2 regions of the Paraburkholderia sp. BR10141 genome follow, and region 1 is predicted to be linked to the other one. Evidence: riboswitches for the same ligand, from Rfam matches in the RefSeq annotation. Region 1 holds a riboswitch; the other holds the start of a gene.
What was found. Region 1 has a riboswitch for ZMP and ZTP ahead of ACOJB8_RS27220 (tetrahydrofolate dehydrogenase/cyclohydrolase catalytic domain-containing protein). Riboswitches for the same ligand answer to the same signal wherever they lie in the genome.
Positions count from the first base shown of each region.

Region 2: linked by a shared signal. The riboswitch ahead of glyA (serine hydroxymethyltransferase) and the one ahead of ACOJB8_RS27220 (tetrahydrofolate dehydrogenase/cyclohydrolase catalytic domain-containing protein) in region 1 are both predicted to bind ZMP and ZTP.

Region 1 covers NZ_JBMIQH010000022.1:110,997-126,111, reverse strand. Annotated here, with positions in the region: gene ACOJB8_RS27240 (ATP-binding protein) at 1-641, opposite strand, end outside; gene ACOJB8_RS27235 (hypothetical protein) at 687-3,128, opposite strand; gene ACOJB8_RS27230 (PDDEXK family nuclease) at 3,166-3,924, opposite strand; gene ACOJB8_RS27225 (DUF6471 domain-containing protein) at 4,473-4,778, shown strand; ZMP/ZTP riboswitch at 5,412-5,494, shown strand; gene ACOJB8_RS27220 (tetrahydrofolate dehydrogenase/cyclohydrolase catalytic domain-containing protein) at 5,662-6,510, shown strand; gene ACOJB8_RS27215 (FRG domain-containing protein) at 6,797-7,933, shown strand; gene ACOJB8_RS27210 (hypothetical protein) at 8,574-9,062, shown strand; gene ACOJB8_RS27205 (hypothetical protein) at 9,532-10,770, opposite strand; gene ACOJB8_RS27200 (IclR family transcriptional regulator domain-containing protein) at 11,119-11,418, opposite strand; gene ACOJB8_RS27195 (hypothetical protein) at 11,447-12,106, opposite strand; gene ACOJB8_RS27190 (tetratricopeptide repeat protein) at 12,621-14,735, opposite strand; gene ACOJB8_RS27185 (hypothetical protein) at 14,728-15,115, opposite strand, start outside.
Region 2 covers NZ_JBMIQH010000007.1:121,065-136,179, reverse strand. Annotated here, with positions in the region: gene ACOJB8_RS12430 (PilW family protein) at 1-239, opposite strand, end outside; gene ACOJB8_RS12425 (hypothetical protein) at 242-670, opposite strand; gene ACOJB8_RS12420 (GspH/FimT family pseudopilin) at 667-1,203, opposite strand; gene nrdR (transcriptional regulator NrdR) at 1,361-1,840, opposite strand; gene glyA (serine hydroxymethyltransferase) at 1,856-3,103, opposite strand; ZMP/ZTP riboswitch at 3,264-3,401, opposite strand; gene ydfG (bifunctional NADP-dependent 3-hydroxy acid dehydrogenase/3-hydroxypropionate dehydrogenase YdfG) at 3,599-4,345, shown strand; gene ybgC (tol-pal system-associated acyl-CoA thioesterase) at 4,414-4,908, shown strand; gene tolQ (protein TolQ) at 5,063-5,740, shown strand; gene tolR (protein TolR) at 5,765-6,211, shown strand; gene tolA (cell envelope integrity protein TolA) at 6,208-7,197, shown strand; gene tolB (Tol-Pal system beta propeller repeat protein TolB) at 7,334-8,626, shown strand; gene pal (peptidoglycan-associated lipoprotein Pal) at 8,645-9,151, shown strand; gene ybgF (tol-pal system protein YbgF) at 9,175-9,924, shown strand; tRNA gene ACOJB8_RS12365 (tRNA-Lys) at 10,100-10,175, shown strand; gene ACOJB8_RS12360 (BspC domain-containing protein) at 10,338-10,784, shown strand; gene ACOJB8_RS12355 (YceI family protein) at 10,892-11,482, opposite strand; gene ACOJB8_RS12350 (YceI family protein) at 11,537-12,124, opposite strand; gene ACOJB8_RS12345 (cytochrome b) at 12,186-12,749, opposite strand; gene ACOJB8_RS12340 (LysR family transcriptional regulator) at 12,868-13,797, shown strand; partial or broken gene ACOJB8_RS12335 (ParB-like protein) at 13,976-14,590, opposite strand; gene ACOJB8_RS12330 (mechanosensitive ion channel family protein) at 14,865-15,115, shown strand, end outside.

The DNA of each region.
Region 1 (15,115 bases):
GACACCATCATCCAGACGACCTGAGTGAATCGTGCCTTGAGGCCGCGGAACTCTGTATGTTCGATAATCATCGGAAACATGCAGAGCACCATCTTCATCATAGTTGTCTTCCCGGCGCCGGATATGCCCAGCACGGAAATGCAGTCAGCATGGGACGGATCCGGAGTATAGATCGCTCGTGGCCTGCCTCGCTGAGTTTCCCTGTAGTTGCGTTGAGCCATACTTCTCAGCGCGCGAACTGGCACGAGCCCTCTATAACGGTGGCGGAGTGAAATATGCATCCAGTCCAAAAGCTGGAAATGAGAATCTGTGAGCGTGAGTACTCGCGAAATCCGCTCGATTCCAAGCAATCGCAATTGACTCGAAAGTTTTCTGGCGTCGTCAGAATGCGGTACGGCAAAGCTGATTCTCATGGCCTTCGAGAATCGGTCTCGCGTTTCAAATCGAGGAAGCGCTAATATTAATGGATTGTCTGAATTCTCATTCAATTCCAATGCGTCGTCATGGTATACCGCCTCTACTGATGGACACATTCGCTGCAGAATTGCATCATTCTTTACATCAACTGGAACCTTCCTGTACCGCTCTTCCTTTCCGAATTCCAACTTGGAATAATCAGATTTAGTTGATGTGGAGGCCATGTTCAATCATTCCCAATGGGCGACATAAATTTTCCAAACATCTGATCACTCGCCGTCAATAACCTTCCTGCTATTCTCATAGGCTGCGCGAAGAATCTCGTCCTGCTCTTCAATATCTGAGCCGGGAACGTTGTTGCGCATCACCGGATCGCGTCCGCCTTTCCCCGTATCACCCTTCTCGACCTTGAATTTTCCGAAGCCGGCAACATCTGACCTCCCGCTCATCTGTCTATTGTTGACAGCCGATCTGCGTAACGCTGTCGGATGTGCGAGTCCGGCTGCTTTCAACGCTGCCTTCTGCTCAGCGTCCGCTGCCCGACTTTCGTCGGTATTGTTGAGAAGATCCATCACTCGCTGCGACTCAAGCGCGACATGTTTCTCCCGATCTATTCGCCGATGCTGATCGTTAAAGATTTCCCATTCCATCAACGTCCATCCCGACGGCTTTTTCACGTTGGTGTCGGCCAGCTGTCCATATTCCAGGCCATGCTCACCTGGCAAGAGAATCTGCGCTGGATCATTCGGGTTGAACCGGATCGGCACCTCCCTCCTTGCGCTCCTCGCCCCGCAATGTATGAGATTAGACTCAACGAATGGCGAGGTGTAGTACATACCGCGCCATTCAAGTCCAGATCGAGTCGGTTTAGCCATTTCTGTCGGCCAGGTGGCACAGCGAATTTCATCAATCGAGTGCCTTCTCAACGATCCAGTCACGTTGTCGATCCCCCAGTTCCATAGGTTCAGCGGTGTATTAGCGAGTCCTTCAGCTACCAGCTCTGGCATGGCGCTGCGTCGCCCGATTGGCGTCTGGTTGTACCTTAAGATCGCGCGAATCAGTCTCTTCACAAACTCCGTAATCGTCAGTCTTGCGTCCCACGGATATTTTGGAGCTCCCCGTGTTGCGCTGTCAGCCTCAACAACACCGAAACTTGCCCTTTGAAACATAGCTGGGATGATCCCGAATCGTCTTTCCATAAAGGCACGAAGTGTAGGGTCCCACGCCTTGGCATTACTGATGGCTACAGATAGCGCCTGGTTAACCTCCATCCATGCAGCGCATTTCATAAAATCACCACCTCGGTCCGCTACAAAATCTGACGAAGGTAGATACTCACACGGCCAGATATCTCGAGCGATTTGTATTCCGTATCTCGCACATAGCTCAACTTTCGGTGTGGCAATATTCTCAAGCATCAAGGCGACGCTATCGAACGACGGTGGGTCGAAGCTAACATGAAACCCCACGATCATTCGACTCCAAAGATCCATCGCGAGATAGACAGTCGGACGTCCAACCACTACAGTCCTGTCATAGGCAAGCACGAGGTAAATGTCGGCGATCGTCGCGTCGATCATGTACTGCATGCCTGGCCCAAGCGAGTGTTGCAAGCCATGGCCGCGTATTGGTCGATGTTGAGCGGAGTATTTTTTTGGCCCTACGCTCCGAATGTTTCTCACTTCAATCGGAACACGTGTTTTGTAGTAGTAAGTCAGTTGGCGATGACTTACGATGCCAAAGGGCGCCAGCTCAAGTTCAATCACCTGACCATTGGTATCACGTACCATCCGAACACATCGGCAGACCCAATTCAGGTGATCGACCAGGTCTTGCCACACTGACCGCCTTCTCTTTCCAGCCTGTTTGTCAGACGGTCTTGGCCATCGCTTCTTCCGAGATTTCGCTGTCTTCTTTTTTCGTCGTCGCTTCGTAGAGGGAAAAATCGCTTCACTATTGAAACGTCGAATCTCGGCCATCAACTCATCACTGACGTCGACCTCCCACGGACCGAACTTGCTGGTGATATAAATATCTATGTATTGTTCAAACAGGCGCTCAAGAGCCTCTGTTCTGACTGCATGCTGACCAGAGCGGGATGGTTTTCTCCCGGGTCTGTTCTCATATTTTCTCGCTGCAATCGTCGGCGCGGCGTTCTCCCCTTCCTCGTACCTAGGCGGCTGATGCCGCCTCCCACAACGCCATAGCTCGGCTGCCACCGCGTTTTTGTTCATCCCTCGCTGCATATATAGACGGTGCAACCTTCGAATTCGCTGCAGACTCACACCAGCGTCATCTGCAAGGTCCTGAAGAATATTCTTCCGGTCTGCTCCACTTGAAAGAGTCCGATAAAATTTCGTTCTGTCATTCACCAATGGTTCGATACGCTTCCAATTTTCAATGCTTTTATCTTCGTTGGCTGGTGTATCCCAATGGATTTTTCGAAGTATTCCGTAGGGATCATCCACCGGCTTGACGTAGGCTAAACGCCCTTCCCCCCCGTACTCGGGCATACGGCGCGCAAAAAACTGGCGAAGATAGAGAAACTGAATATCGAGGTGGGTTCCAAATATGTTGCATAGAACGACCACCGTCTCATCCCAATCAGACGCCTTTCCCCGCTCGACGTACACGACTCTAAATATCTTCCTGCTCGACTCATCCCTGAATAGTTCTCTTACAGCTGGCATTTCTTGTACTTTCCTAGCCATATTTCGCATTCCAAATAAATTCACATGGTTTCCTCCATCATTCGCGCATCTCACCTTCCTTCTTTCGACAGAACATCTCTTTCCATTTACTCAGGGTGTCAGGTGTTTTCTCTGTCGCCCTGCTGGAGCGCATCTCGTTGTCGGGCCTGCTGCTTTCAACGCAGATACGTGAACCACTGCGCGGCTGCGCGAGCAGAACGGGAACGTCGAGCGAACATTCGATCATGCGCAGCGCGATCAAGCGTCTCATGGCCGCCACACAGTCGGCACGCGGTATGCCACGTGCGTATGCTGCTTCACGACAGACATCCAAGAGTGTTGCGTCCTTGCGCACCTTGAAGCGCCTGAGAACTGCGTCCTGCGCTTCCCGCTCATCGTTCGTCAACCCGCGAACCAGAACTCTTTCTCTTACATTGAATAAATCCCAGAAGTGCTTCGCCCGGTGACTATTGAGTCCATCGGAATATACGATCCGATACGATACGCCTGCCTGCCGCCAGAACTCCGCCTTGATCTGGCGGCTTGCCGAAAGAACATCGCGTTGCCCAGAACGCGATGATGAGATATCAATCGCAGTCCATCCAAACTGATTATTCGTCTGCTTGCAGACAAGCAGGGTAGTAATTAGCAGGGCTGGACTTCCGTCCCGTAACGCAGGATGCCTTACACCTAACGACTTCGCGATTTGCAGGGTCTTCTCAACCTCCAGGTGGGGACAGTACTCCTTGATCTCACATGTCTCCGAATCCCACTCCTCTTCAAGAAACACAGCCAGAACTACGTCCGATGGCAGCACGATTTGACGCCGACCACACCGCGTGCAGGCAAATCGATGCAGGCGCCCTCCCCGGGCCATCTCCCTAAGGGCGCGGCCAGGTACATAGTCACGTCCGTCTCCGCGTCCCCGGTGCTCCTTTTGGAACAGCTGGCGTTGTCGTTCCGATTCTGTTCGCAAGCCCGACTTCATCACACCTCCCGGGTAGCAGTGGTTGGCTGCAGCACAATCATAAGCATTACGAAATAAATGAGTGACGCCCAGAGATTGGCTGGGTCGCCCCGTCGACTTGGGTTGACCGAACAAGTGCAACTGTGTGCCAGAATTCCGGACGGCCTTGGGGGCTCGATCAGCATCGCAGGTGCGAACGCAGTCGCCTCGCGGCGATGCGCTACCGCATCCCCCGCTAGCGCCGTAAAATGCATTGTTGAATCTTCAACAGTTTCCGATTACTTGCTGCTTTAAGCAGATTACTATCGGCACGAAAATGTCACATATGGCGACATATTGTTGTAATTAGAGTTAACCCTTTCTTTGTATAGATATATCACTGCATTCAGAGAGATAGTATGCAATCCAAGCACAAGGTGCAAGGTGCGATGAGCGGGGCTGCAGCAATCGCGACGTTTGACGATACGGAGACGGCGAGGCAAGCGCTCAAGACGATTTTGATGCACCGCAACATTACGTACGCCCAATTGGCCAATTTGATGGTCGCGCAGGGCATCCAAGAAACTGAGACGTCGATTGCTCAGAAGGTTCGTCGCGGCACATTTCAACTCGCATTCATGTATCAATGCATGCGCGCGATCGGCGTCTCTGAGGTAACCCTTACGGTGCCGACTCGGCACACGCCCGGCATTGCGAAGGCCTGAGACTTCCCGGCAACGGCGCCGGAGGATAGGAGCCGAATGTCGATCCGTGCGTTAGCCCCGGCGACTAGCCGGATAGCGGCGGGCAGGCGCGTACAGATATCTATCCCGACACGCGGGACGGCGATTGTCCAATGCGTGCCGTTTTGTAAGAACCGACACACACCCTCGCTTTTCCGGACCCGCGCTAGCGGCATACAGCCATGTGAGCCGCCGACCCCGCCCGCCGAAACCGCGCTCCCGGGTGACGAATTGCAGCGAGACGGCAAGATCCCCCACACACGGGGGAAAGCCTTTTCGCAGATTTCGCACTGTCGTGCGCACGTACCGCGTGTCGCAGCGCGACTGCAGCCGACAGTGGCGAACGGCTGACTGCGCAGCAACGTCATCCTCGCCCGGCCACCAGGGCCGGGGGTTGCGGCGCATCGATTGCGTAGTCGTCCAGCCACCTGTCCGTGCTGGCCGCGATAACGCCGCTTATCACGGCCATGCTGCACACCCCGCGCACCGACCCTGACCGGTAAACCGCGGCGACGCAGGACGCGTACGACCGGTGGCCACGCCCCTCGGCTCTCCAGTCGCGGCGCCCGTTGTGCCGGACTGAACCGGCGGCGATCCCGGGGGTGCGGTAAGATACGGCGTCTGCGTGACTGGCGAAAACGGATGGAGCACCATCGGGGAGCGTAGACGTAGCGCCGCCGTTCGCCTGGGCATCTGATCGTCCGTTCTGGAGACCTCCCATGATCAATGCCTGCATCGCCGTTTTATGCCTGCCTTCTCCGCCGTGTGAACCACGCTCACCGGCTTTCCCGACCTTCGGATGCGTTGCCCTGCATGCGCCTGTTTCCGGACAGGCGGTGACTGGATTTCCGCAGCGGGAGGTCGCATGACGACCTTGCTTGACGGCAGGAAACTGGCCGCGCTCCACGAATGCGAACTGTCGGATCGCGTCGCTGCGCTCAAGAGGAGGAACGGCGGCCAGCCACCGGTACTGGCAACGATCCTCGTGGGCGATGACCCTTCGTCGGCGACCTATGTGCGCATGAAGGGCAATGCATGCCGCCGGGTCGGCATGGCCTCGCGAGCGATCACGCTGCCCTCCTCCGCGACAACCGACGACGTCCTCTCAGAAATCGACCAGCTGAACACTGATCCGGAGGTGCACGGCATCCTGCTCCAGCATCCGGTGCCGGGTCATGTCGACGAACGCGCCTGCTTCGACCGGATCGCTGTTGCGAAAGACGTCGATGGCGTGACCAGCCACGGCTTCGGGTTGATGGCGCTCGGCGAGCCCGCTTTCGGGTCTGCCACGCCAGCCGGAATCATGCGTCTGCTTTCACACTACCGGATTGATGTGTCAGGCAGGCGCGCCGTTATCGTGGGGCGCAGCCCGATCCTCGGAAAGCCGATGGCCCTGATGTTGTCCAATGCCAACGCGACGGTGACGTTGTGCCACTCGAAGACCGTCAGTCTTGAAGCGGAGGTTCGGCGCGCAGAACTCATCGTTGGCGCGGTAGGAAAGCCCGGATTCATTCGGGGAGAGTGGCTCAGTGACGGGGCTATCGTCATCGATGCGGGATACCACGTCGGCGGCATGGGGGACATTGACGCCGGCGGCCTGCTTGGTCGATGTGCTGCGGTGACTCCCGTTCCGGGGGGCGTCGGCCCGATGACGATCTCAACGCTCATCTCACAGACGGTAACCGCAGCCGAGCACGCGGCAGGAAGCGCCTGAAGGTCCGCTCGGGGAAGCTCGGGCAACCGCCTGGGGGTCGGCTACGGCTCATTGCATCGGGCAGTTGTCGGGCCAGCAACGGCCCGTAACCGTTGAAAACTTGTCGCCCCAAAGCAGCCACTCGCGAACGAGGGATTTCTTACAACTTCAGGGCTCAGCTTCAGCCGTCGCGCGGCGAATCGAGCGCGCCGAGCAACTCGTACGCCTTTCCCCGAACCGTATCGTATGGATGGATAGAACGTTGAGGGACGGTACACTTCTGAGTGTTCATCTTCGGGGATAGCACATGCCGTTCTTTGGTCAGTTCTTTGGCGTTTTACATAGCCCGCACGGAATGGTGCCGCCGCAGGAAGCACACTTTGTGTTGAACGTCGATAGAAACCGGCCGGATCGTGGGCTGATGCTTGTGGGACGCCCGATGAACGGGGGCACCCCGTTTGGCATGGTCGTGAAATTCGAGTCTATCGATCCCGAGTTCGTCGCCCAAGCTGAGGCCATGTACCATCGCAACGACATAGGAATCCCGTTTCTTGTGTCATTCCCAATACAAGACTATCAGCCGTTAAGTTTTGGCTTATGCGGACGCTTTGACGAAGAAACCCGTACTTTTATTGGCGAGTGGTGGGCCAGCAATGGTGTTAAAGGGCGAGCCGGATTCGGGCGAGTCCTAACGCCTCATGGGCTCGGCGACGTGCCCTCATGTCACACATGGAGCGATTACAAGACTTGGGCTGCGACTATCCGGGAGAGCGACAAGCGCGCCGCCGCATTTCGAGGCCACGCCGACCGTCGCTGGCAGCTTGAAACGTCGTATCACCGAACGGGCAGAAGTGATCTTTGGTACTACAACGCTCGCACGGTCACAGAACTTCATCAGCATTTAGAGGCTTTCGGTCTTGTACTACAGCGCGGCGACCCCAGTGATTTTGCTCGGCTAATTGCGATTGCGCAGCATCACGGGTTCCCTACGCCGCTTCTCGATTGGACGCAGTCACCATACATCGCCGCTTATTTCGCCTTTTCGGATGCGCTTGAGCGTCGACAAACATCAGACGCCACGCACGTTCGTGTCTATGCGCTAACTGAGAACTTCGCCACAAAGTACGCGCCTCCCATTATAGGATTGACAGAACTCGAACCGGGCATTGCGTTTTTGAAGGTGTCGGCGCGCGACAACCCACGTTTACTCGCACAGCAGGGACTATTTACGTTATCAACAGTCAAAGATATTGAACACTATTTGACCGCCCGTGTAGTGACACCGAATAACGACCTACTGCTAGCGGTTGATATCCCAATCTCGGAAGCCGAGAAAGCACTCAGCGACCTCTCTTACATGGGCATAACCGCCGCTACCCTATTTCCGGGAATTGACGGGGTTTGCCGCAAACTCAGGCATGAGATGCTTATAGGACGAATCTAGGCGAAGCCGCAACCGTCGAGTTCAAGATATGCGTAGATGTAGATCGCATGACGACGGCGTAGCGGCCGCCCTCGGTACGCAAGCCCGCTCCGCTATTGTGCGGAGGGGCATGGTGGAATGATTGGAGCATTACTGCCGTGTTTCAGCAGGCTACCCCAAACCGGACTGTCGCCAGTGACTGCTAGGGGTCGATTTCGGGCGGTCACATCGGTCAGTAGTGATCTTATCCACGTTCCATGACACATTTCGCAGAGCTAGTATGTTCCTTTTAGGGTGTCCAAAGCGCGCCAACCCCGCAAGGTCGCGGCGTTGGATTAGCGTTTCGCGATGATGGCCCGCACAGCCGCGATTGCTGCATGTAGTCAGTCGAATGGCGGTTACGTATTGCATACGGCCGTTGCCGGCGAAACGCGCTAACGGCTGGTGGGTCTCATTGGCGGATTTGACGGCCCGAGTGCCTGATAGTGGCCATGCAGCCGACAATCCCCGGGAACGTCCGCGACGCTGTGTGCGCTACCGCACAGATCTCACGAGTGTGAAACTGTGCGCAACGTAATTGGCCTATAACTTCACGAGGAACGCGAGATTCTAAACGGCCATGACGCCAGTACGGGGATCTATTTGCCGCCAGGAGTTTGGCATGCACTTGTCGCTTTACCCTGCGAACCCCAAAGTGGCAGCGACTTGGTTAAAGCGCGCCGGCCTTTCCGGTACGGCGGTCGTCGGCGGTGGGGTAATAGCAGCAATTCTCAAATACTCACAGAAGGTCCTCCCAGCGGGCTCCGTCGATACGACGTATTTTTACATTGCAATGACGCTGGCGGTCGTCACTGCGCTTCCACTACTCCTTCAGCCGATTGTCCTGTCCGTCGGTATCGCACAACTCGGAATGGCAGCGTCATATGTGTACGTGGTTTACGCATTTCGACCGCTTTTCCCGCTTCCATTGCTCCGGATGGTGCTGATCGCCGTTGTCGCCATCTTGTTGATCGCTTTTACTTTCATCTTTGCCGCAGGCGCTTCCTTTACTTTTCGACACGGTACCAGGGTGGATCGCGCAACGGTTTGTGCCTTGGCGGCAGTCTTTTACTTCATTGCGCTCGCGCCGTTCACGTCGTTGCTGAGGTGAGCTATGGCTAGCTTTTTCGACGCTTGTCCGAACTGTGGCGCTTCAACCATTGCCCGCGAGCAGCGGGATGGCGCGTGGGTGGAAAGCTGCACGACCTGCATGTTCATCTCGCGCTATGTGATCTTTTCGTGCAAGCACTGCAACCCAGACGTTTTCCAGATTTGTCCGCGAAAGGCCTGCTCCGGAATGGTACGGAGTACCCCCTGTATTCCGGATTGAAAGGGGGCTAACAGCCTGATGAGTCCAGCAGTAGGCGCGCCTGTCGTCGAGGTCGGCGCCGTGTAACCGCGCTTTCGAACTGCGCACGAAAGAAAGCCCCCGTATTTCTCGTGCACTTGTCTTGTTTCAGTAATCAGCCCCTGCGTTGCTCGGCGGCCGCTGCCAGCGCCGACTTAGGGGGCGACAACGCAACGCCTCAGTGCGAAGGTTCGGTCATCGCCCAGCCCGGTCACTCAGAGCCCATCACGTTCTATAGGTATTTGTGGATCCTCGTGGTCTCAAAAAAAGTCAAAATAAACCCATTGATACTATCGATATTTATTTGAGGATTAAATCCGCCAGAAACGAGTCGCTGATTCTGGACATCCAGCTGCTTAAAGTATTTCGTTATGGCTTTGCGCATCCGTTCGCGCTCCTGCTGTATTATTGCCTGCTGCGCCGGGTCTGTCTTGAATGCTGGATGACGCTCCCAAGGTATAAATGCGCGCGACCAGCGACTGTATAGCGTCACTGGATCCGTGACCGCCTGATTTCTAGGGACTCTGAGTACATCAGCAGCCTCCTTGCGCAGTCTCTCCATCAAGTCCGGCGGCGCATCGAGTGGCAAGTCGTAAAACAAAAGGTGATCTGATAGGGTAAATCTCGAGGCGTTTTGTGGTCTGCCTGCTTTCACGTGCACGTCAGCGGTGGTCAGCGCTCCAAGATATGCGACCAACCGGTTCACAAACAACTTAAAGCGACCCCAGTCCTTCGTCCAGCCTTCTCGTATCTCGAACCCGAGTCTATTATTTCCATAGAGATCTCGAAGGCCCACGAAGTTATATTTTTGAGGTCCACCCATTTGTCCCGGGGTGAGCTCCTTGTCAAGCCGCACATTAAAATCAAGCATGCCTGCGACGTCATTCGGCTTATTGGGGGAGTTGCCAACCAATCGATTGGTGAAATTCTCATTTCGATTGGCAGCATCCTTCATCGCAGCGTAGTCGTTCATTAGCGTGAACAGGGACGCAATATATCCGTTCCACCCAAGTACAGCTTCGCGTGAGCCGGCCGGCTTATCAAACACCACGTGAATGTGAAAACCAACCACCTGAGCACGTTGATCAATGTCAGCCAGCAGATTGCGAGCCACATCAAGTTGTGTCGAAAAAAGCTGGTCTACCGTGATGTTTCCGGTGGGGGTCGCATTGACTTCCCACGTTCGCGGGTCCGCCTCCTCTTTCAGGTTTTGTTGAATATAGGCAGGCGCATCCACGCGCCGAACGAAGTTGCTCCATCGGAGTGGATCAGTTCCCCATCCAGGACTCGCTGTTAGTGAGGCAACTATCCGAGACTGCTCTTCGAACGTGAGCGCGCGCCACTGATCGCGCCTTAGCTGGATCGTGTTGAGAACGCTATCACCTGGCTCATACCACTTCAGGACATTGGTCCTGGTTCCTTCGAGTTCCCAGCCAAAAGTGATGGGGGCACCCCATTGCGTGTTTGGCATATCAACTCCGCTTTTTCGTCCGCACATGATGTCGCATGTGCCAATGACCAAAGGAACTGAACTTCGCTCACCATTCAGATGCGGCCGGTCTGACAAGATGTCGTCCGTCAGGGAGCACTACGCATCATGACAAACTTGGCTTCCCGCCGAAAGTGCGGTGCAGGTGGCGTATGCGGGATGCATCGAGAACCACTTGCGGTAAAGCGCTGGAGCGAGAAGGTGGAAGATAGTAACGGCCAGAAAGGGCGGCCAGCTGCCGTTCTGATTTGATCAGGCCCGATGCAATGAGGGCCCGTTATGTGGTGTGCTGTCGTGCGCGGGTCGAGGAACCCGCGCCACTTTCCCTGCTTAGTTTGCGACTTCCTCCTGGGCAGGGCGGTAACCCAGCCGTGCGGAGATGCCGACCGCATAGTGCATAACCGTGTCGCCCAGAGAGTGGACCTTTTTCTTGGTGACGCGACGCGTCGGGCCGCTCACGCTGATCGACGCGAAAACACGTCCGGAAAGTTTGCGGATCGGTGCGCCCACGCAACGCGTACCGGGCGACCGTTCCTCGTCGTCACCCGCATTGTCTGAATGGCCGAAATACAGATCGATCGCTGTATCTAGCTGCCGAGCGGCGGCTACCGTCTTGCCAATAGGCTTCATAGGTCGGTTTTATTTTCACGGAGCGGTACTACATGACGCCATCCTTGAGCATTTGCTTGCGAACGCGCTCGACGCATAAGCGTGCAGCTTCCTCGGGTGTATTGACGACCCACCCTGACAATTCCCATCCGCCCTTGTAATCGTAGTCTGCCGTATAGAGCCGTCGACCGCTCTTGTCGCGCACGACAACCAGAAGCGTGCTGTTTTGCCATGTGAACACACCGCCACTGCTCAAGGTGTTTGCTGTACCTGTGACCGAGGCAGAACCGTAGTATGTGTTTCCGGTATACCAGCCTGAGCTGTACGACTGGCCGGTCGAGGTCGTGGTCGAAGATCCGACAAAGGCGCTATCGCCATCGCTCGAGAACGTCACCTCGATGACACCCCTGCCAGGCTCTCGCTCAGCAATATCAAGAGATTTGCTGAACTGTTGGACTGCAAACTCGTAGACAACAGATGACAGAGTCGCCGACGGCGTTCGAACCTGGATCACGTAAGGCCCGAAATCACGAAGCCGCACTCCGTCACTGTTCGCTACGGTCGACTGCATCGACGAGCAAGCGGTGAGTGGGGCCAGCACAAAAAACGCCAGCGCGAATGTAACCCGTCTTTTCATCCTGTTGTTCTCGTTATCCTTGCTTGGTTGTTTCCTTGCCCTTGGATCGCCGGTGCAATGCAGAATCGGCATTTGGGCATCACTTGATTCATCGGCATCGATTTCGGGATTTTAACGGCTAGCGCGCGTATTGGCAGCCTTGCCACCCCTACCGACGTCCGGCACCAATAAAGGTTGTCGGTGTCTCTTCGATGGATTTTTGACAAAGAATGGCCAGATATATGCAAAACTCTTCTTTTCCGAACATCAGCTCGCAAATGTTGGCCTAGTCGCCACGCTCCTTCATGAGAGTGAGCCAAATGAGTCACCCGAACGTCTTATCGATTTCCATAGCAGTCTTCTGCAAGTTGTGGCTCGAACGACCGCAGTCGGCGCACCGTCGACATCGGATATAAGTTGAGTCTTGGCTGTAGCGCTGCGCGTCGGTTCCGTAGTGATGCCGGTTGCGCGTAATGAATTGATTGCAGGTCTTCGTACTGGCCCCGGCTGAGCGCGCTGTGAGCCCGCTAATCCGTTGATGGTTTTGTGGCTAATGCACATCATCCGTGAATGCACATAAATGTCGCGCCGGAGCGACAGCATACGATTATTTTGTCATTCGCCTGCGTTCGTCGATGAGCCGCACAACCCGACTATGTACATCGTCAAAGAAGGCGTCGAACATAGTGACGTCAGCGAGGCGATATTCGCTATGCGCCGATTCTATGGCCTTCAATGCTTCGTCAAGCCGGGTGGTTCCGCTCTCGCGCTCACCCAAGCTTAAGAGCGCACTTCCGAGGCTGCTTTGTGTCATCGCCCAATCCAGCGGGACGCGCTCACGCGAGATTTCTGCAAGCGCCGCGCTGTACGCCGCCACTGCTTCTTCCAGCCGCGCCGTGCCGCTCTCGCGCTCACCCAACCGCAGAAGCACATTGCCGAGGTTACTTTGCGTCCTCGCCCATTCCAGCGGGACACGCTCGCGTGTGGTTTCGGCAAGCGCCATTCGGTGCGCCACCACCGCATCTTCCAACCGCGCCGTGCCGGTCTCACGCTCCCCCAGCTTCCAGAGCGCGTTGCCAAGGTTGCTTTGCGTCATCGCCCACGCCAACGGGACGCGTTCGCGCGTGTGTTCAACCAGCGCGGCGCGGAGCACGTCCACCGCTTCTTCCAGCCGGGCTGTGCCACTCTCGCGCTCACCCAACTTCACAAGTGCACTTCCGAGGTTGTTCTGCGTCATCGCCCAATCCAGTGGGACGCGCTCGGGCGTTCGTTCGGCCAACGCCGCTCGGTACACCGTCACCGCTTCTTCCAGCCGGGCTGTGCCGCGCTCGCGCTCGCCCAGCCTCAGTAGCGCATTGCCGAGGTTGCTTTGCGTCATCGCCCATTCCAGCGGAACACGCTCGCGCGTTCGTTCGGTTAGCGCCGCTCGGTGCGCCGCCACCGATTCTTCCAGCCGCGCCGTGCCGCTCTCGCGCTCACCCAGCCTCCAGAGCGCGTTACCGAGGTTGCTTTGCGTCATTGCCCACGCCAAAGGGACGCGTTCGCGCGTGTATTCGGCCAGAGCAGCGCGGAGCACGTCCACCGCTTCTTCCAGTCGGGCTGTGCCGCTCTCGCGCTCACCCAGCCTCCAGAGCGTATGCCCGAGGCTGTTTTGCGTCATCGCCCAATCCAGCGGGACACGCTCGCGGGTGAGTTCGGTCAGCGCCGCGGAGTATGCCACGACCGCTTGTTCCAAGCGGACAGTGCCGCTTTCGCGCTCCCCCAGCCTCATGAGTGCATTGCCGAGATTGCTTTGCGTCGTCGCCCAGCCCAGAGGGACGCGTTCGCGCGTCATTTCGGCCAGCGCCGCGCGGTACGCTGCCACCGCTTCTTCGAGTCGCGCTGTGCCGCTCTCGCGCTCACCCAGCCGACAAAGCGCGTTGCCAAGATTGTTCTGCGCCTTCGCCCAATCCAGCGGGACGTGCTGGCGCGGACGGAGGCCCAACGCTTGGCGATATACACCGATCGCCTGCGACAGCGTTCCGTTATCGCCTTTCTCGCCCCCATGGCGAGACAGTGCTTCAGCGTATCGATCGAGATAGCTCGCTCGCAACCCGTCCTCGCCTTTTGGTAGCTGGTCTGCGGCAGCCTTAAAGTGTTGCGCCGCGTGCAGGTAGTCCAGGCGCGTCATACTCAGCTCGCCGCGCTCCATGCGGGTGCGTGCCGCATTGAGACGTCGCCTGTTGACTGCAGCCTGAGCCTCCTCGACCAGCGCTTCAGCACGCTGGATCGCGTGCAGATCCATTGCTTCCGCGTCTCCGAGCAGTTGGTCCGCCCTGCCATAGGCGGTCTCCGAATCGGCCCGGTCAATCACGCTGCGGGCTTCGTCTACGAGCGACTTGATGACTGGATCCCCAGGATCCAGGCTGTCAAGCCGTTTAAGCATCTCCCGGTGCCGCAGAGCGATCTCAGCGAGCGTAACCGCGAGTTTTTCGGGGGAAACCTCATTTACATCAAGGATACGGAAGAACCCGACAACGGCCTCCGTGCTGACGTTCAGTTGATCACCCAGATCCCTGAGCGCCTTCTCGCGCTCTGCATCCCTTCGCTGCTCGATTACCATCAAACCGAGCTGCTGCAGGGCCTCCGGCGTCCACCCAATGACGACGTTCGCTGTTCCACCGGCGGCGGCCTGAGCAATACCGTAACCGGTTGCCTCCTGCACGGATTGAGGTTCAGCCATCTTTCTTGTTCGCGTCCGTGCGCTTCCATCCAGTCACGTTGACGGTGGCAGTACCACCGTCACTGGCCTGCGCGATATTGCTACCTTCGGCTATCTGGACATGATGCATGCCGCCCGGCTGGCTCTTGATCTTCTCGAGGAGTTCGGCCGCGGCACCAAGTATCTCTGCGTCCGTGGGCGCCCCAGCCGCATTCAGTTCCTCCGACACCACTTGCTGGCGTCCAGCGGAATCAGGTTTGCTCTCCAGCTCGTCGACAGCCACCACGACGTCGCTGTCAGTTCCGAATTTCTCCTTCAGTAACGCCTTGAGGCCGTCGTAGCAGTCCGTAATGACTTTCTTTGCCACCTCATGGAATGCGTCGCTGGCATTAGCGGACAGG
Region 2 (15,115 bases), on a different contig from region 1:
AGCGGCGAGCGTGCGTCCGCCGAAACAAAACCGGCCATCTGAATCTGCTCGCCGATCAGCATCAACGCATTCATGCCGGCCTCGTGGATGCGCGCAGCGTCGCTCGCCTGCGCGTATGCCAGGCGCTGCATGCGATATGCCGAGAGCGCGCCAAGCGTCACCACGAGCCCCAGCGCCACGGCGATCGTCAGTTCGAGCAATGTGTGGCCAGCCTGCCGGCGCACGTGGGAGAGCCGCATGTTCATCGCAAAAACACGAGGGCGACGCAGGCGCGCCCGGCGGAAGCCGTGGCATCGAGACACCGCGCAACCCGCGAAACCGGCGTCGATCCCGACGCTGCGCCGTGCGGTGTCGCCGCCCAACTCACGGACGCGATCGATGCGTCGCCGCCCGCGCTCGACATGGTCAGCCGCCCTTCGGGCACGACGCTCGCCGCCAGCGCCTGCCATCGATCGGTCGTGGCGGGCGTTGCCCGCGCCACGCGCGCCGCTTCGGCCATGGCGTCAGCGGCAAAGGCCGCGCGCTCGCGCGCCGCTGCCAGTTGCGCATGCCGGGCCAGCCCGAGCTGGGTGCTCATCAGGCCGAGCCCGCACATCGCCATGATGCCGAGCGCAATGGCGACCTCCAGCAGCGTCGACCCGCGCTCGCCGCGCTCGCTCACCCGGCTCATGACGCCCCCGTGCATGCGCCGTCGCTGATGCGTGCCCGCCCCCCCTGTGCGATGCGTATGCAGCGACGCCAGCCCGCACCGCGTTGTGCCGCCGACGGGACCCGCGGGGCAATCTCGAAGTTGCGCAAGCTGCCGATGGTCTGCCCCGCCGGCGGCGAAAACGTGATGGCGGTGAGGCCCGACGCCACGGAGATCGCATCGAGCGCCGGCTGGATGCGCAACGGGATAGACGCTCCGGCGCGCTCGATCATGACGGCCCAGCCACAGGACCAGTCGGCAATTCCGGACGGACACGCTTTGGCCGCCTCGAGGCAATGGCGCGCGGCGTCGACGCGGCAAACGGTGACGCGCGCCTTGCGCCGTATGGCCTCGTTGCGTGCATAGGCGAGCGTGCCGAGCATGGCGTTGGCGCGCGCGTCGACCTGATCGCGCACGCGCCACGCGGTGAAAACGGGCGTGGAAACCGTTGCGCAGATCGCTAGCAGGACGATGACGACCATCGTCTCAATGAGCGTGAATCCTCCGGACTTCATGAGCAATCCTTAGTTCGAGCGGATTGCCATCAATCTACGGACGAAAACGAAACGAAACAATTAGCCGAACGGCTAGCTGGTGCGCGCAACGTCGGCTCGCGAGAATGCAAGCGTTACGACAGCGGCCTGGCAGGAGGGAAGAAAAATGGGAATGCGCTCAGCGCTTTTTCGCGGGGTTGTTGGCGCCCGCGCGGCGGAATTCCTCGATCACGTCTTCGAATTCGGAGACGTCCTCGAAGCGTCGGTACACCGAAGCAAACCGTACGAACGCGACCTTGTCGAGTTCGCGCAATTCGCCCATGACGAGCTCGCCAAGGCGCTCGCTGCGCACTTCGCGCTCGCCGCTGCCGAGCAGTTGGTCCTCGATACGGGCAACCGCCGCGTCGATCGCATCGGCCGCAACCGGGCGCTTGCGCAGCGCCAGTTGCATGCTCGCCATGATCTTGCGGCGGTCGAATTCCGTGCGGCTGCCATCCTTCTTGACGATCGAAGGCATCGCCAGCTCGACCCGCTCGTACGTCGTGAAACGCTTGTCGCAGGCCGGGCAGCGGCGGCGGCGCCGGATCGCGGCGCCGTCTTCGGACACGCGCGAGTCGACGACCTGCGTGTCTTCGTGCCGGCAGAAGGGGCAGCGCATGGGTTATCGCGTGGCTTAGCGGTAAACCGGGAAACGCTTCGTCAGCTCGGCGACCTGCGCCTTCACGCGCTCGATCGTCGCGGCGTCTTCCGGATTGTCGAGCACGTCGGCGATCAGGTTGCCGACCTGCTCGGCTTCCTTCACGCCAAAGCCGCGCGTCGTCATGGCCGGCGAACCGAGACGGATACCGCTCGTCACGAACGGCTTTTCCGGGTCGTTCGGGATCGCGTTCTTGTTGACCGTGATGTGCGCGGTGCCCAGCACGGCTTCCGCCGCCTTGCCGGTGATGTTCTTCGCGCGCAGGTCCACCAGCATCACGTGGCTTTCCGTGCGGCCGGAAACGATGCGCAGACCGCGCTTGACCAGCGTCTCCGCCAGCACGCGGGCGTTGTCGACCACTTGCTGCTGGTAGGTCTTGAATTCCGGCGAGAGCGCTTCCTTGAACGCCACGGCCTTGCCGGCAATGACGTGCATGAGCGGACCGCCCTGAATGCCCGGGAAGATGGCCGAGTTGATCTGCTTCTCGAACTCCGCCTTCATCAGGATCACACCGCCGCGCGGGCCGCGCAGGCTCTTGTGCGTGGTCGTGGTGACGAAGTCGGCGTGCGGCACCGGGTTCGGGTAGACGCCCGCGGCGATCAGACCGGCGTAGTGCGCCATGTCGACCATGAAGTACGCGCCAACCGCCTTGGCAACCTTGGCGATGCGCTCGAAGTCGATACGCAGTGCGAAAGCCGACGCACCGGCGATGATCAGCTTCGGCCTGGTTTCGTGCGCGCGCTTTTCGAGCGCGTCGTAGTCGATGTCTTCCTTGGCGTCGAGGCCGTAGCTCACGACGTTGAACCACTTGCCGCTCATGTTCAGCGCCATGCCGTGCGTGAGGTGACCACCTTCGGCGAGGCTCATGCCCATGATGGTGTCGCCCGGCTTGAGCACGGCGAAGAACACGCCCTGGTTGGCCTGCGAGCCCGAGTTCGGCTGAACGTTCGCGGCTTCGGCGCCGAACAGCTGCTTCACGCGGTCGATCGCGAGCTGCTCGACGATATCCACGTTTTCGCAGCCGCCGTAATAGCGCTTACCGGGGTAGCCTTCGGCGTACTTGTTGGTGAGCTGCGAACCCTGCGCGGCCATGACCGCGGGCGAGGTGTAGTTTTCCGACGCGATGAGCTCGATGTGCTCTTCCTGGCGGCGGTTCTCGAGTTCGATCGCCTTGAAGAGTTCGGGATCGACGTTGGCGATGGTGCTTTCGGCTCTGTCAAACATACGGATTCCGTTAAGTGTGTTCAGGTTGACCGGGTCTCGCGCGGAACGCGTAGCGGGTACGCGGCGCTGCTGGCGAAGAGGCCAGCCTTGACGTGGCGGAAGGAGGTGCCGCACACGCGAGGCAGGACAGCCCCCGCAGCGCAAACGAAAGCGCGCGAAATCAGGCTGCCCAGGCGAACGGCAAAACGGCACCCTGCGCTTCACGGTGGGTCGTTCCACCTTGAGTCCCCAATAACGAGCGCATGGCTACCGCCAATGCCGCCATTTCGGAACCCTATCGCCAGTCACGCAGGGATTGAGCGCGTTAGTTTATTGGAACGGCAGGGAATAGGCAACCGCCCGCCCCCAGTGCGCTCGGGCGTCCCGCGGGCTGCGACGCGCCGTGCGGCGGCGCCGGCCATGCGATCCGCGCGCGTACTGTCCCTTTCTTGCCGCAATGCGGCATTGCAAGTAGGCTCTCCCCTTTTCCCGCCTTCTACCGACCAGAGAGCCACCATGATCGTTTTCGTCACCGGCGCGTCCGCAGGATTCGGCGCCGCCATCGCTCGCGCCTTCGTGAAGGGCGGACATCGCGTCGTCGCCACGGCTCGCCGCAAGGACCGCCTCGACGCCCTCGCCGCCGAACTCGGCGACGCCCTCCTGCCCATCGAGCTCGACGTGCGCGACCGCGCGGCGGTCGAAGCCGCGCCCGGCGCGCTGCCGCCCGGGTTCGCCGGCGTCGACGTGCTGGTCAACAACGCCGGCCTCGCGCTGGGCGTGGAGCCGGCACAAAAGGCCGACCTCGACGAGTGGGAAACCATGATCGACACCAACTGCACCGGTCTCGTGCAGGTCACTCACGCGTTCTTGCCCGGCATGGTCGAGCGCAACCGCGGCCACATTTTCAATATCGGTTCGGTGGCGGGCCGCTGGCCGTATGCGGGGGGCAACGTCTATGGCGCGACCAAGGCGTTCGTGCGTCAGTTCAGCCTGAACCTGCGCGCTGACCTCGCGGGCACGGCACTGCGCGTGACCGACATCGAGCCGGGCCTGTGCGGCGGCACCGAGTTCTCGAACGTGCGCTTTCGCGGCGACGACACCCGGGCAGCCAGCGTCTACAAGGACGTGCAGCCGCTCACGGCCGAGGACATCGCCGATTCGATCTACTGGATCGCCACGCGCCCCGCGCACGTCAACATCAACACGATCGAACTGATGCCCGTTGCCCAGACATTCGCCGGTACCAGTATCCACCGCGGCTAAAAATACCTTACAAATTTAATACTTACGTCAGTCGTGCGAAAGACGTGGGGGCCTCGCGTTCCGGTAGAATGCGCGGCATGGAAAATTCCACCAGCAAGCCGGACGCGGCGTCGTCACCGGCCGGGCGCGGCTTTACGTGGCCGGTGCGCGTCTACTACGAGGACACCGACGCCGGTGGCATCGTGTTTTACGCGAATTACCTGAAGTTCTTCGAACGCGCGCGCACCGAATGGCTGCGCGCGTGCGGCGTCGATCAGCGTCGGCTCGCCGAGGAAACGGGCGTGCTCTTCGTCGTGCGCAGCACCGCGCTCGACTACCGTTCGCCGGCGCGCCTCGACGACGTCGTCACCACCGTCAGCCGCGTCGAGAAGCTGGGCCGCGCCTCGGTCGACTTCATGCAGGAAGCGTGGCGCGAAAACACGCTGCTCGCCACGGGCACCATTCGCGTCGCCTGCGTCGACAGCACGGCCATGCGGCCCGCACCCATTCCGGCCCCCGTTCATGAAGCCTTGCAACGTGGACCCCAGAAAGACCTGTACGCCGTGTCAACGGCAGTGCAGTAATTACCGTTGATACGACGCCAGTGAACTCGCGCCGGTCAATGCAGGACCAAGCAGGGTTCGGCCGCGACGGCACGAGAGCTTCCCAACCGCCTACGGGAAGCCTTGCGTTGTCTTGCAGCCGCTCGCCCCTTTCGGGACGTCACAACGAACCTATATGAACACTACACAAGATCTGTCGATCATTTCTCTCGTTCTTAATGCGAGCATACTGGCACAGGCGGTGATGGGGCTTCTTCTGCTCATGTCGCTGATTTCCTGGACTTTCATCTTCCGCAAGTGGTTTGCGATTCGCCGGGCGCGGTCCCAGACAGAGCGCTTCGAGCGCGACTTCTGGTCAGGCGGCGACCTGCAGGCGCTCTACCAGAGCGCAGCCAACAACCGTCACACGATCGGCGCGCTCGAGCGTATCTTCGAGTCGGGCATGCGCGAATTCCTGAAGGCGAAAGAGAAGCGCCTGAACGATCCGAGCCTCGTGCTCGACGGCGCCCGCCGCGCGATGCGCGCCGCCTTCCAGCGCGAAATGGATGCGCTCGAGGCGAACCTCTCGTTCCTCGCTTCGGTCGGCTCGGTGAGTCCGTACATCGGTCTTTTCGGCACGGTCTGGGGGATCATGAACGCGTTCCGCGGTCTCGCGAACGTGCAGCAGGCAACGCTCGCGAACGTCGCGCCCGGCATCGCCGAAGCGCTGACGGCGACCGCGATCGGTCTGTTCGCCGCCATTCCGGCGGTGGTCGCGTATAACAGCTACGCACACGACATCGACCGTCTGGCGATCCGCTTCGAAACCTTCATCGAAGAGTTTTCGAATATCCTGCAGCGTCAGGCCCACTAATCTTCACGAAGCAAGGAGTCGAAGATGGGAGGCTCAGTCCGTTCGAGCATGCGAGGCAGCCGCTCGCGCCGTGCGATGGCCGACATCAACGTCGTGCCGTACATCGACGTGATGCTGGTGTTGCTCGTGATCTTCATGGTGACCGCGCCGCTCGTGGCGCCGTCCATTGTCAACCTGCCGACCGTCGGCGGCGCGTCGCAGCAGCAGCAGGTGCCGCCCGTCGTGGTCAATATTCGCCCCGACGGCAATCTGAGCGTACGCTATAAGGATGACTCCGGCGCCACGCAGCAACAGACCATGACGCGCGCCGATCTCAACGGCTTCGTCGCCGATCGCGAGCAGAGCCATCCCGACCAGCCCGTCGTGATCGCCGCCGACAAGTCCGTCAAATACGAGACGGTGATGAACGTGATGTCCGACCTGAAGTCGCATGGCGTCAAACGTGTCGGACTGCTCGTCAAATCGCAATGATCCGCAAGAACGATTCGTATCCGCTGCAGCCTCCGCGAGAGCGTGGCACAGGACGTGCTATCGCCCTCGCGGTGCTCATGCACGTGCTGCTCGGCCTGTTCCTCTATCACGGCATCCGCTGGCAGAACAGCACGCCGGCGGGTGAAGAGGCGGAACTGTGGACCGAGGTGCCGGACCTGTCGACACCGAAGCCGCTGCCGCCGCCCGCGCCGGTCGCCCCTGCCCCGCCGCCGCCTCAAACCGAGGAAGCCGACATTGCGCTGCAACAGCAAAAGCGTAAGCAGCAGGAAGCGCAGCGCGAGGCGCAACTGGCCGAGCAGCAGCAGCGTCTGAAAGCCCAGCAGGAAGCCGAAGCGAAGCGTCAGCAGCAGCTCGCGGCTCAGCAGGCCGCGCAGCAGAAGGCCGAAAAGCTCAAGCAGCAGCAGGAACAGCAGCAAGCCGCGGCGGAGAAGCAAAAGCAGCTGCAGCAGCAGGACGCGCTCAAGAAGCAGCAGCAGGAAGAAGAGCAGCAGAAGCAGGCGAAGCTCGACGCGCAGAAGAAGGCCGACGCCGAGAAGGCGGCCAAGGCGAAGGCGCAAGCCGACGCCCAGGCGAAGAAGCTCGACGCGGAACGCCGCGCTCGCATCGCGCAGATGCAAGGCTCGATGGGTGGCGGCGAAGGCACGAGCGGCAACGGTCTCGCGAAGAGCGGCACGGGCAGCGGCTCGGGCGGCAACGCGACGTCGCCGGGCTACGCCGACAAGGTGCGCCGCCGCGTGCGTCCGAACATCGTGTGGGCGGGCGAAACGTCGGGTCTCGAAACAGAGATCGCGGTGCGTTGCTCGCCGACCGGCACGCTGCTTTCGGCGACGATCTCGCGCAGCAGCGGCAACGCGTCGTGGGACGACGCCGCGTTGCGGGCAGTTCAGCGCTCGGATCCGATGCCGGTCGATACCGACGGCAAGGCGCCTTCGAGCTTCAAGATCACCTTGCGCCCGGCTGGTTGATGGCGAGCGCAAGGCGCAGAAAGGTTGAGGAAAGCCGCCGCGCAACAGTGGCTAATAAGGAACGATTCGAACGTTTTCGGGTCAGTCTGCTGTTGCGCGTTATGACAAAATTGCTTTTTTCAGGAAATATCACAGCATGACATTGATGACGAAGCTTGGCCTGCGAACCCTCGTCGCGTCCTGCCTGATCACGGCGGGCGGCGCGGCGAACGCACAACTCAACGTCCTCGTCACCGGCGTGGGCTCCACCCAGTTCCCCATCGCCACGGCTAACTTTGCCGGTGAAGCGAATTCGCCCGAGCAGGTCGCGGCCATCGTGCGCGCCGACCTGCAACGCAGCGGGAAATTTACGAATATCGATGCCGGCAGCGCACCGATCTCGGAAAACGACTCCGTCGACCTCGGCAGCTGGAAGGCCAAGGGCGCCAACGCGTTCGTTGCGGGCAGCGTGAACAAGCTCGCCAACGGCCAGTACGAAGTGCGCTTCAAGCTCTACGACACCGTGAAGGGCGAAAGCCTCGGCGGCCTTGTGCTCACGAGCCCGGCAAGCGGCCTGCGCATGAGCGCGCACAAGGTTGCGGACTACATCTATCAGAAGCTGCTCGGCGATCGCGGCGTGTTCGCCACGCGTCTTTCATACGTGATCAAGACGGGCGGCCGCTTCCAGCTGCAGGTTTCGGACTCCGATGGACAAGACGCGCATATCGCGCTGTCGAGCCCCGAGCCGATCATCTCGCCGGCCTGGTCGCCCGACGGCACCAAGGTCGCTTACGTATCTTTCGAAAAGAAGAAGCCGATCGTCTACGTGCACGACCTGCCGACGGGTCGCCGCGTGATCATTTCGGACCAGAAGGGCAACAATTCGGCGCCGGCCTGGTCTCCCGACGGCCGCACGCTCGCAGTAGCATTGTCGCGCACGGGCAACACGCAGATCTTCGCCGTCAATGCCGACGGCTCCGGCCTGCACCGCCTCACGCAAGGCACGACGATCGACACCGAACCCAACTACTCTCCTGACGGACGCTGGATTTATTTCACGAGCGACCGCGGCGGCCAGCCTCAGATTTACAAGATGCCGGCCCAGGGCGAAAGCGCCGCAGCGGCACAGCGTGTGACGTTTACCGGCAACTACAATACGAGCCCGAAGGCCAGCCCGGACGGCAAGCAACTGGCGTACATCTCACGCACGGGCGGCGGATTTAAGCTGTACATTCAAGATCTGCAGTCCGGTGTCGCCACGGCGCTCACTGACACGACACATGACGAGTCGCCCAGCTTCGCGGCGAACGGTCAGTACATTCTTTACGCCACACAGGTGAACGGCCGTGGCGTGCTGGCTGCTGTATCGACCGACGGTCGTACGCGGCAAATCCTGTCCGTTCAGGGCGGCAGCGTACGCGAGCCGTCCTGGGGTCCTTTTATGCAATAACACTTCAGGAGAGAAATAATGATGTCGAAGAAAGTACGCCTGGCCTTGGCCGTCTTGATGATCGGTGCACTGGCAGCGTGTAAGTCGGGTGTCAAGGAAACGAACCCGAACGCCGGTGCGATGAACACCCAGCCGAACCCGAACGCGGTCGCCCAGGTGAACGTCGATGAGCTGAACAATCCGAACAGCCCGCTCGCCAAGCGCAGCGTGTACTTCGATTTCGACAGCTACGCCGTCAAGGACGACTACCAGTCGCTGCTGCAAGCTCACGCACAGTACCTCAAGACGCACCCGGAACGTCACGTCCTGATCCAGGGCAACACCGACGAGCGCGGCACGAGCGAATACAACCTGGCGCTGGGTCAAAAGCGTGCTGAAGCGGTCCGTCGCGCCCTCTCGCTGATGGGCGTGCCCGATTCGCAAATGGAAGCCGTCAGCCTCGGTAAGGAAAAGCCGGTCGCAACGGGCCACGACGAAGCATCGTGGGCGCAGAACCGCCGTGCTGACCTCGTGTATCAACAGTAATTGAGCATTGGATGAAGGGGCGTATGTCGCACCGTTTCTCCCCGCTGCGCGTAGCCGCAGCCGCTTGCGTGGCTGGCGTCGCCTTTGCGGCGCTGCCGGCCCACGCGGGTATCTTCGATGACGATCAGGCGCGCCAGGCGATTCTCGACCTGCGCGCGAAAACGGACAGCCTGTCCAGCCAGCTGTCCGCCGCTCAACGCACGATCCTCGACCAGTCCAACCACCTCGACCAGCTCAACCAGCAGGTCGCGACGTTGCGCGGACAGAACGAGGATATGGCGAACCAGTTGGCGACCCTGCAGAAGCAACAGAAGGACTACTACACGGATCTCGACACGCGACTCAAGAAGTTCGAGCCGCAGCAGGAGACCGTGGACGGCATGCAAGGCACGGTTCAGCCGGGTGAGATGGACGCGTTCAACGCCGCTTCGCAGCAGTTCCGCAACGGCGACTTCAAGAACGCGGCGGCATCGTTCCGTAGCTTCATCGCGAAGTTCCCGCAGAGTCCTTACCAGCCGACCGCCCAGTACTGGCTCGGCAACGCGCTGTATGCGCTGAAGGACTACAAGGGGTCGACCGCGACGTGGCAGAACGTCGTCAACAAATACCCGCAACACCCGCGTGCCCCCGAGGCACTGCTGGCCATTGCAAACAATCAGATCGAGCAGGGGCAAAAGGCTGCGGCCAAACGCACGCTCGAGCAGGTCGTTTCGCAATACGGCAACTCGGATGTCGCCCAGACGGCGCAGAGCAAGCTTTCACAGCTCAAATAAGCGCTGCTGGATGGTTTTGGCGTGACGTGGCGCTGGCTAATGCCAATGCCGCGAAATGCGCCTCTCGCATACAGGGAAGGCCCGGGGCACGGCGTGCTCCGGGCGCTTCCATCGGTTTTATGACGGCAAAAGTTGACGCGTTGACCAGACGCCGCTATAATCCCGCTTCTCTTTTGGGTCGTTAGCTCAGCTGGTAGAGCAGCGGACTTTTAATCCGTTGGTCACAGGTTCGAATCCCGTACGGCCTACCAAAGCATCAAACAAAAAGCCCAGTCTCCGGACTGGGCTTTTTGCTTTGCAGCGTACGGCGCCGGCTCAAGCGTCTTGAGTGACTCGGCGCGCGAGCATGCGTCCAGCATGTATACTCCCTCCCTCCCCCGCCGTCCCATCCCCGCTGCACAGGCCACGTCATCATGAAGTTCACGACCCTTGCCTGCGCCCTGCTCGCGCTTTTCTGGCTCAGTCTGCGCGTTCAGGCGCAAATTCAACCGCAACCCGAAGACTACGCATACCTGCGCCGCATGCGCGTGCCGGACGCCGTCGTCAATTGCGTTGCCGCGCTCGACCAGTGGGTGCATAAGGCGCAGCGTTACGATTCTCTGCTCGTGCCCGATCGGCGCGCGCTCTCGGCGAAAATCGAGCAGCCCGCGCCCGCGAATGCCACGCCCACGCCCGTCGCGAGCGACGCACTTGCGCCTGCCCCGTCCATCGACACACTGATCCATCTGCGCGCCTTCGCCAAGGTCCGCGGCAAGTACGCCTGGGTGCCCGTGAAGGCCACCTGCGGGATCTGGCATTCGCACGTCGTCGACGTCGCGCTGTCGCCGCGCGGCACGCACGCAACGTCGCCGATCCACTGACGACACTTCGTCATCCTTATCGCTTCCCGCAACAAAAAAGCCCGCGCGCCTGACAGCGCACGGGCTTTTTCGCATCGAGCGACGCGCGGCCCATGCCGCGCGCAAACTCAGTCCGCCTTGACGCCTTCGACCTGGATCTGCAGCGTCGTCGCCGTCTTGAAGCCATACGACTGGCCCCAGTTCACGCCGTAGTCCGCGCGGTCGAATTGTGCCGATGCGTCCGCGCCGCACACTTCACGCTTGAGCATCGGGTTCTGGAAGCACTTGAACGAGTCGATCTTCAGGTTCAGCGGCTTGGTCACGCCATGCAGCGTGAACGTGCCGATCACTTCCACGGGCTTGTCGCCTTCGAAGCGGATCGACGTGCCCTTGTAGGTGGCCGTCGGGAACTTCGCGGTGTCGAGGAATTCGGCCGAGCTCACGTGCTTGTCGAGCTTCGCGTTGCCGGTATCGATCGACGATGCGTCGATCGTCACGTCCACCGTGCCCGTCTTCGCCTCGCGATCGAGCGTGACCGTGCCCGAGCTCTTCGTGAACTTGCCGCGCCACACCGAGACGCCGCCGAAGTGATCGGCTTCGAAGCTCGGATAGGTGTGCATCGGGTCGAGGTTATAGGTCGTGGCGGCTGCGAGCGCCGGCGTGGCGACGAAGGCTGCGAGCGAGGCGGCAACGGCCGCGGCGAAAATCGTGGTCTTCATGAATCGATTCCTGGTGCGGGAGAAACGGGATGAAAAAGCGGTGCCGTCCGCGCGTCAGTGCGCGGCGGACACGATGTGAAACTTGATCTGCACGTCGTCGGCGACGATCGAGGTGTCCTTCCACTCGCCCGAGCCGATGCCGTAAGCGAGACGCTTGATCGGCAGTGTGCCGTCGAACACCTGGGTGGCGCCGTCCTTGCGGTACTGCACCGGCACGACGACGTCGGTCGTCTTGCCCTTGATGGTCAGCTTGCCGGTCACCGTGAACGCGCCGTTCGCGGCGGGCTTGATCTGCGTGGAGACGAAGGTCGCGTGCGGGAAATGCGAAGCGTCGAACCATTCGTCGCCGGCGACTTCCGTGTTGTATTCCGGCGCGCCGAGGTCGAAGCTCGCCACCTCGACGTCGAGCTTCGCGCTCGATGCCGCGACGTTCGCCGGATCGAAGCGCACGTCGGCGGTGAAGTGGTTGAAGCGCCCTTCGACCGGCACATTCATTTGCTTGAACACGGCGCTCACGGAGTTCTTCGCGGCTTCGGCCGCGGCGTTGGCGTTCGTGGCGAAGGTCGTGGCAAGTGCCGCGCCGGCGGCGAGCGCCGCGCCGAGCGCGACGACGGAAGCAGTATGGGCAAGACGCTGGATCATGGGCAGTCGGTCCAAGGTGGAAGGTATCGGGAAATGGAGATGGCGCATGCGCGCCGCGAAGTCATTCGCGCGGCGTGCCGAACGGCAGCATGCGAGAGAGGATGTTCTGGCGGTCGATCAACTGGTGCTTGATGACGGCGAGCACGTGCAGCACGACCACGGTGAGCAAGGTGTAGTTCAGCGAGATATGCACGACGCGCAGCACGCCCTTGAGCGCGGTGTCGGGGCCGATCAGCACGGGCATCGGCCAGATGCCGAGGTACACGACCTGGATGCCGGCCGCCGAGCTGTAGAGATATCCCGTGACCGGAATCGCGACCATCAGCACGTAAAGCGCGGTATGGCCCAGGTGCGCGGCGAGCCGTTCCCAGCCATGCATAGAGCCAGGCAGCGCGGGCGCGGTGTGCGTCACGCGCCAGAGAATGCGCACCAGCACGAGCGCGAGCACGGTCACGCCAATCCACTTGTGCCACGAGAAGTAGCGCAGCTTCGTGGGCGTGATGCCCGGAATGTCGGTCATAACCCAGCCGAGCGCAAAGCCCCAGACGATCAGCGCGGCGATCAGCCAGTGCAGCAGCATGGCAACGCCGTTATAGCGGCCGGCGGGCTTGACGGTGGGGTTCATCGGCATACGACTCCATTATTCGAGGTGTGCACTTTACCCGGCCAAACCTATTCAAACAATCGTCTAAAATGGATGGTTATCATCCATTTTTTCGATAGATCGAAAAGGACCGTACCTCGTGGACCGCACCTCGGACCGCTCCCCTAGCCTCGAGCAGCTCCGCGCGCTGATCGCCGTCGCCGAAACCGGCAGCTTCTCGGCGGCGGCGCGCCAGCTCGACCGCGCGCAGTCGGTGGTCAGCTATACGATCGCCAATCTCGAGGCGCTGCTGGGCGTCGCGCTGTTCGAGCGCGGCAAGCGCAAGCCGGAACTCACGGCCGCGGGCCGCGCGATCCTCGCCGACGCGCGCCGCCTCGATCTGCTCATGGGTCAGCTTAACGCCAAGGCGGCCGGCCTGCAGAGGGGGCTCGAGGGCGAGGTTTCGCTGGCCGTGGACGTGATGTTTCCGTCGCAGCGGCTCGTCGAGGCCCTGCAGGCGTTCGCGTTCACGTTTCCCACCGTCGCGCTGAATCTCACCATGGAAGCACTTGGCGGCGTGCTCAAGCTCGTGCTCGACGGCGACTGCGCGGTGGGGATCAGCGGGCCGAACCACAACTGGCCGCACGTGATCGAAGCCCAGTCCATCGGCACCGTGGAACTCGTGCTCGTGGCCGCCCCCTGCCATCCGCTCGCCAAGGCGGAGCACCCCGTGCGCATTTCGGATGCGCGCGAGCATACGCAGCTGGTGCTCACCGACCGCAGCCGCCTTACCGAAGGCCAGAATTTCGGCGTGTACAGCAATCGCGCGTGGAAACTCGGCGACTTGGGCGCCAAGCACCGGCTGCTGCTCGCGGGCCTCGGCTGGGGGTCGATGCCGAAGCACCTCGTGGAAGCCGATCTCGAAGCCGGTCGGCTCGTGCGCGTCGCGCTCGCGGACCGGCGCTCGGTGAACTACAACATCTCGCTGATCCATCGCACCGACGCGGCGCGCGGCCCCGCCAGCGAGTGGCTCTGCCACTACCTCACGCAAGGCACGCCGCCGCAGGCGCCGTTGCCCGACGCGCGCTGAACGCTGAACTGGCGCGGGAGCGAAGCGCGTGCGGGTTGTACGAACGCAAGCCCGCGCACGCCTGAGTCTGCCCCTGGCGAGGTAGGGTGCGCCGCCCGCTTCAGCCCTTCTTGACCTTGGCCGCCTTGGCCGCCTTGGCCGGCGCAGCCGCTGGCGCTGGCGCCGCCGCCGCGGGTGGCACCACGCCCGACCAGCCCGGCAAATAACGCGCGTCGGCATCGTGCGCGTGCGATAGCGCCTCGGCGAGCGCAGCGTCGAAGTCCTTGCGCAGGCGCGTTTCGGATACCTTACGGCGCAGATAGTCGGCCCACAGGAATTCGCTGAACGGCGTCGTGTCCTTCGCGTAGCCGCCCGCCGTGCGCAACTCGCCCGCGAGGCTGCGATACGGATCGTCGGCAAGGCCGAGAAGCTGCTTCGGCAACTGGTCGAATTCGCAGCGCTCGCCCGCGGCATCGAACGGATGCACCCACTGGTCGTGCTCCATCATGCGCCAGAAAATGGTGGGCTCGAGCCATGAGAGATCCTTGAGCACCGTGACCCGCACGCTCTGCACCGACTCTTCGAGCCACGCGCGGCCAAGGTGGTGATGATCGACCACGTAGTAGCGCGACTTCGGCCCCAGCACGGCGGGAAACCAGTGCGAGTCGATGGCCGCCGCGCGCCCCTTCTTGTCGAGCGTCTGCCAGTGCGCGCGCTTGGCGTTCACCTCCCGAAAGCCCACTGTGATCTGCGTGGGACGCAACTCGTCGAGCTTCACGGTGATGAGATGGAGATCGGTGTTCGGCAGGTTCATGGCGGGCCTCCTGTTTTAGTGTCGGTTCGTGTCGGGGTCGATCGCGCAACGATACAGCCGAACGGCCATGCACGCCGTATCAATCGAACGAGCGCCGCGCGCCCCGTGCGCAGGGTCAACCCTGGGACGGGCGGGCACGCTGGATGCACGCTTTCGCCGCTTCGCCTATAAATGCGCCAAGGGACAGACGGCGCGCACCACCGCGCCCGTCATGCTCCCGCCGCTGTCAGTTGCACGTCTTCCAGGCTCAACCAACGACACAAGCGAGGGCATTTTGGATCTCGAAACCATCCGCGTATTCATCATGACCCGGGGCATCGACTTCGGGACCAAGGTCGTGGCGGCGATCGTCCTGTGGATCATCGGACGCTGGGCCATCAACCTCGTCGCCGGTGTGCTGCGCAAGGTGCTCGCGCGCAACGAGCGCGTCGATCCCACGCTCGCGCATTACCTCAGTTCGATCCTCGCCGCCGTGTTGAACCTGCTGCTGGTCCTCGCGATCCTGCAGGTGTTCGGCGTGCAGAC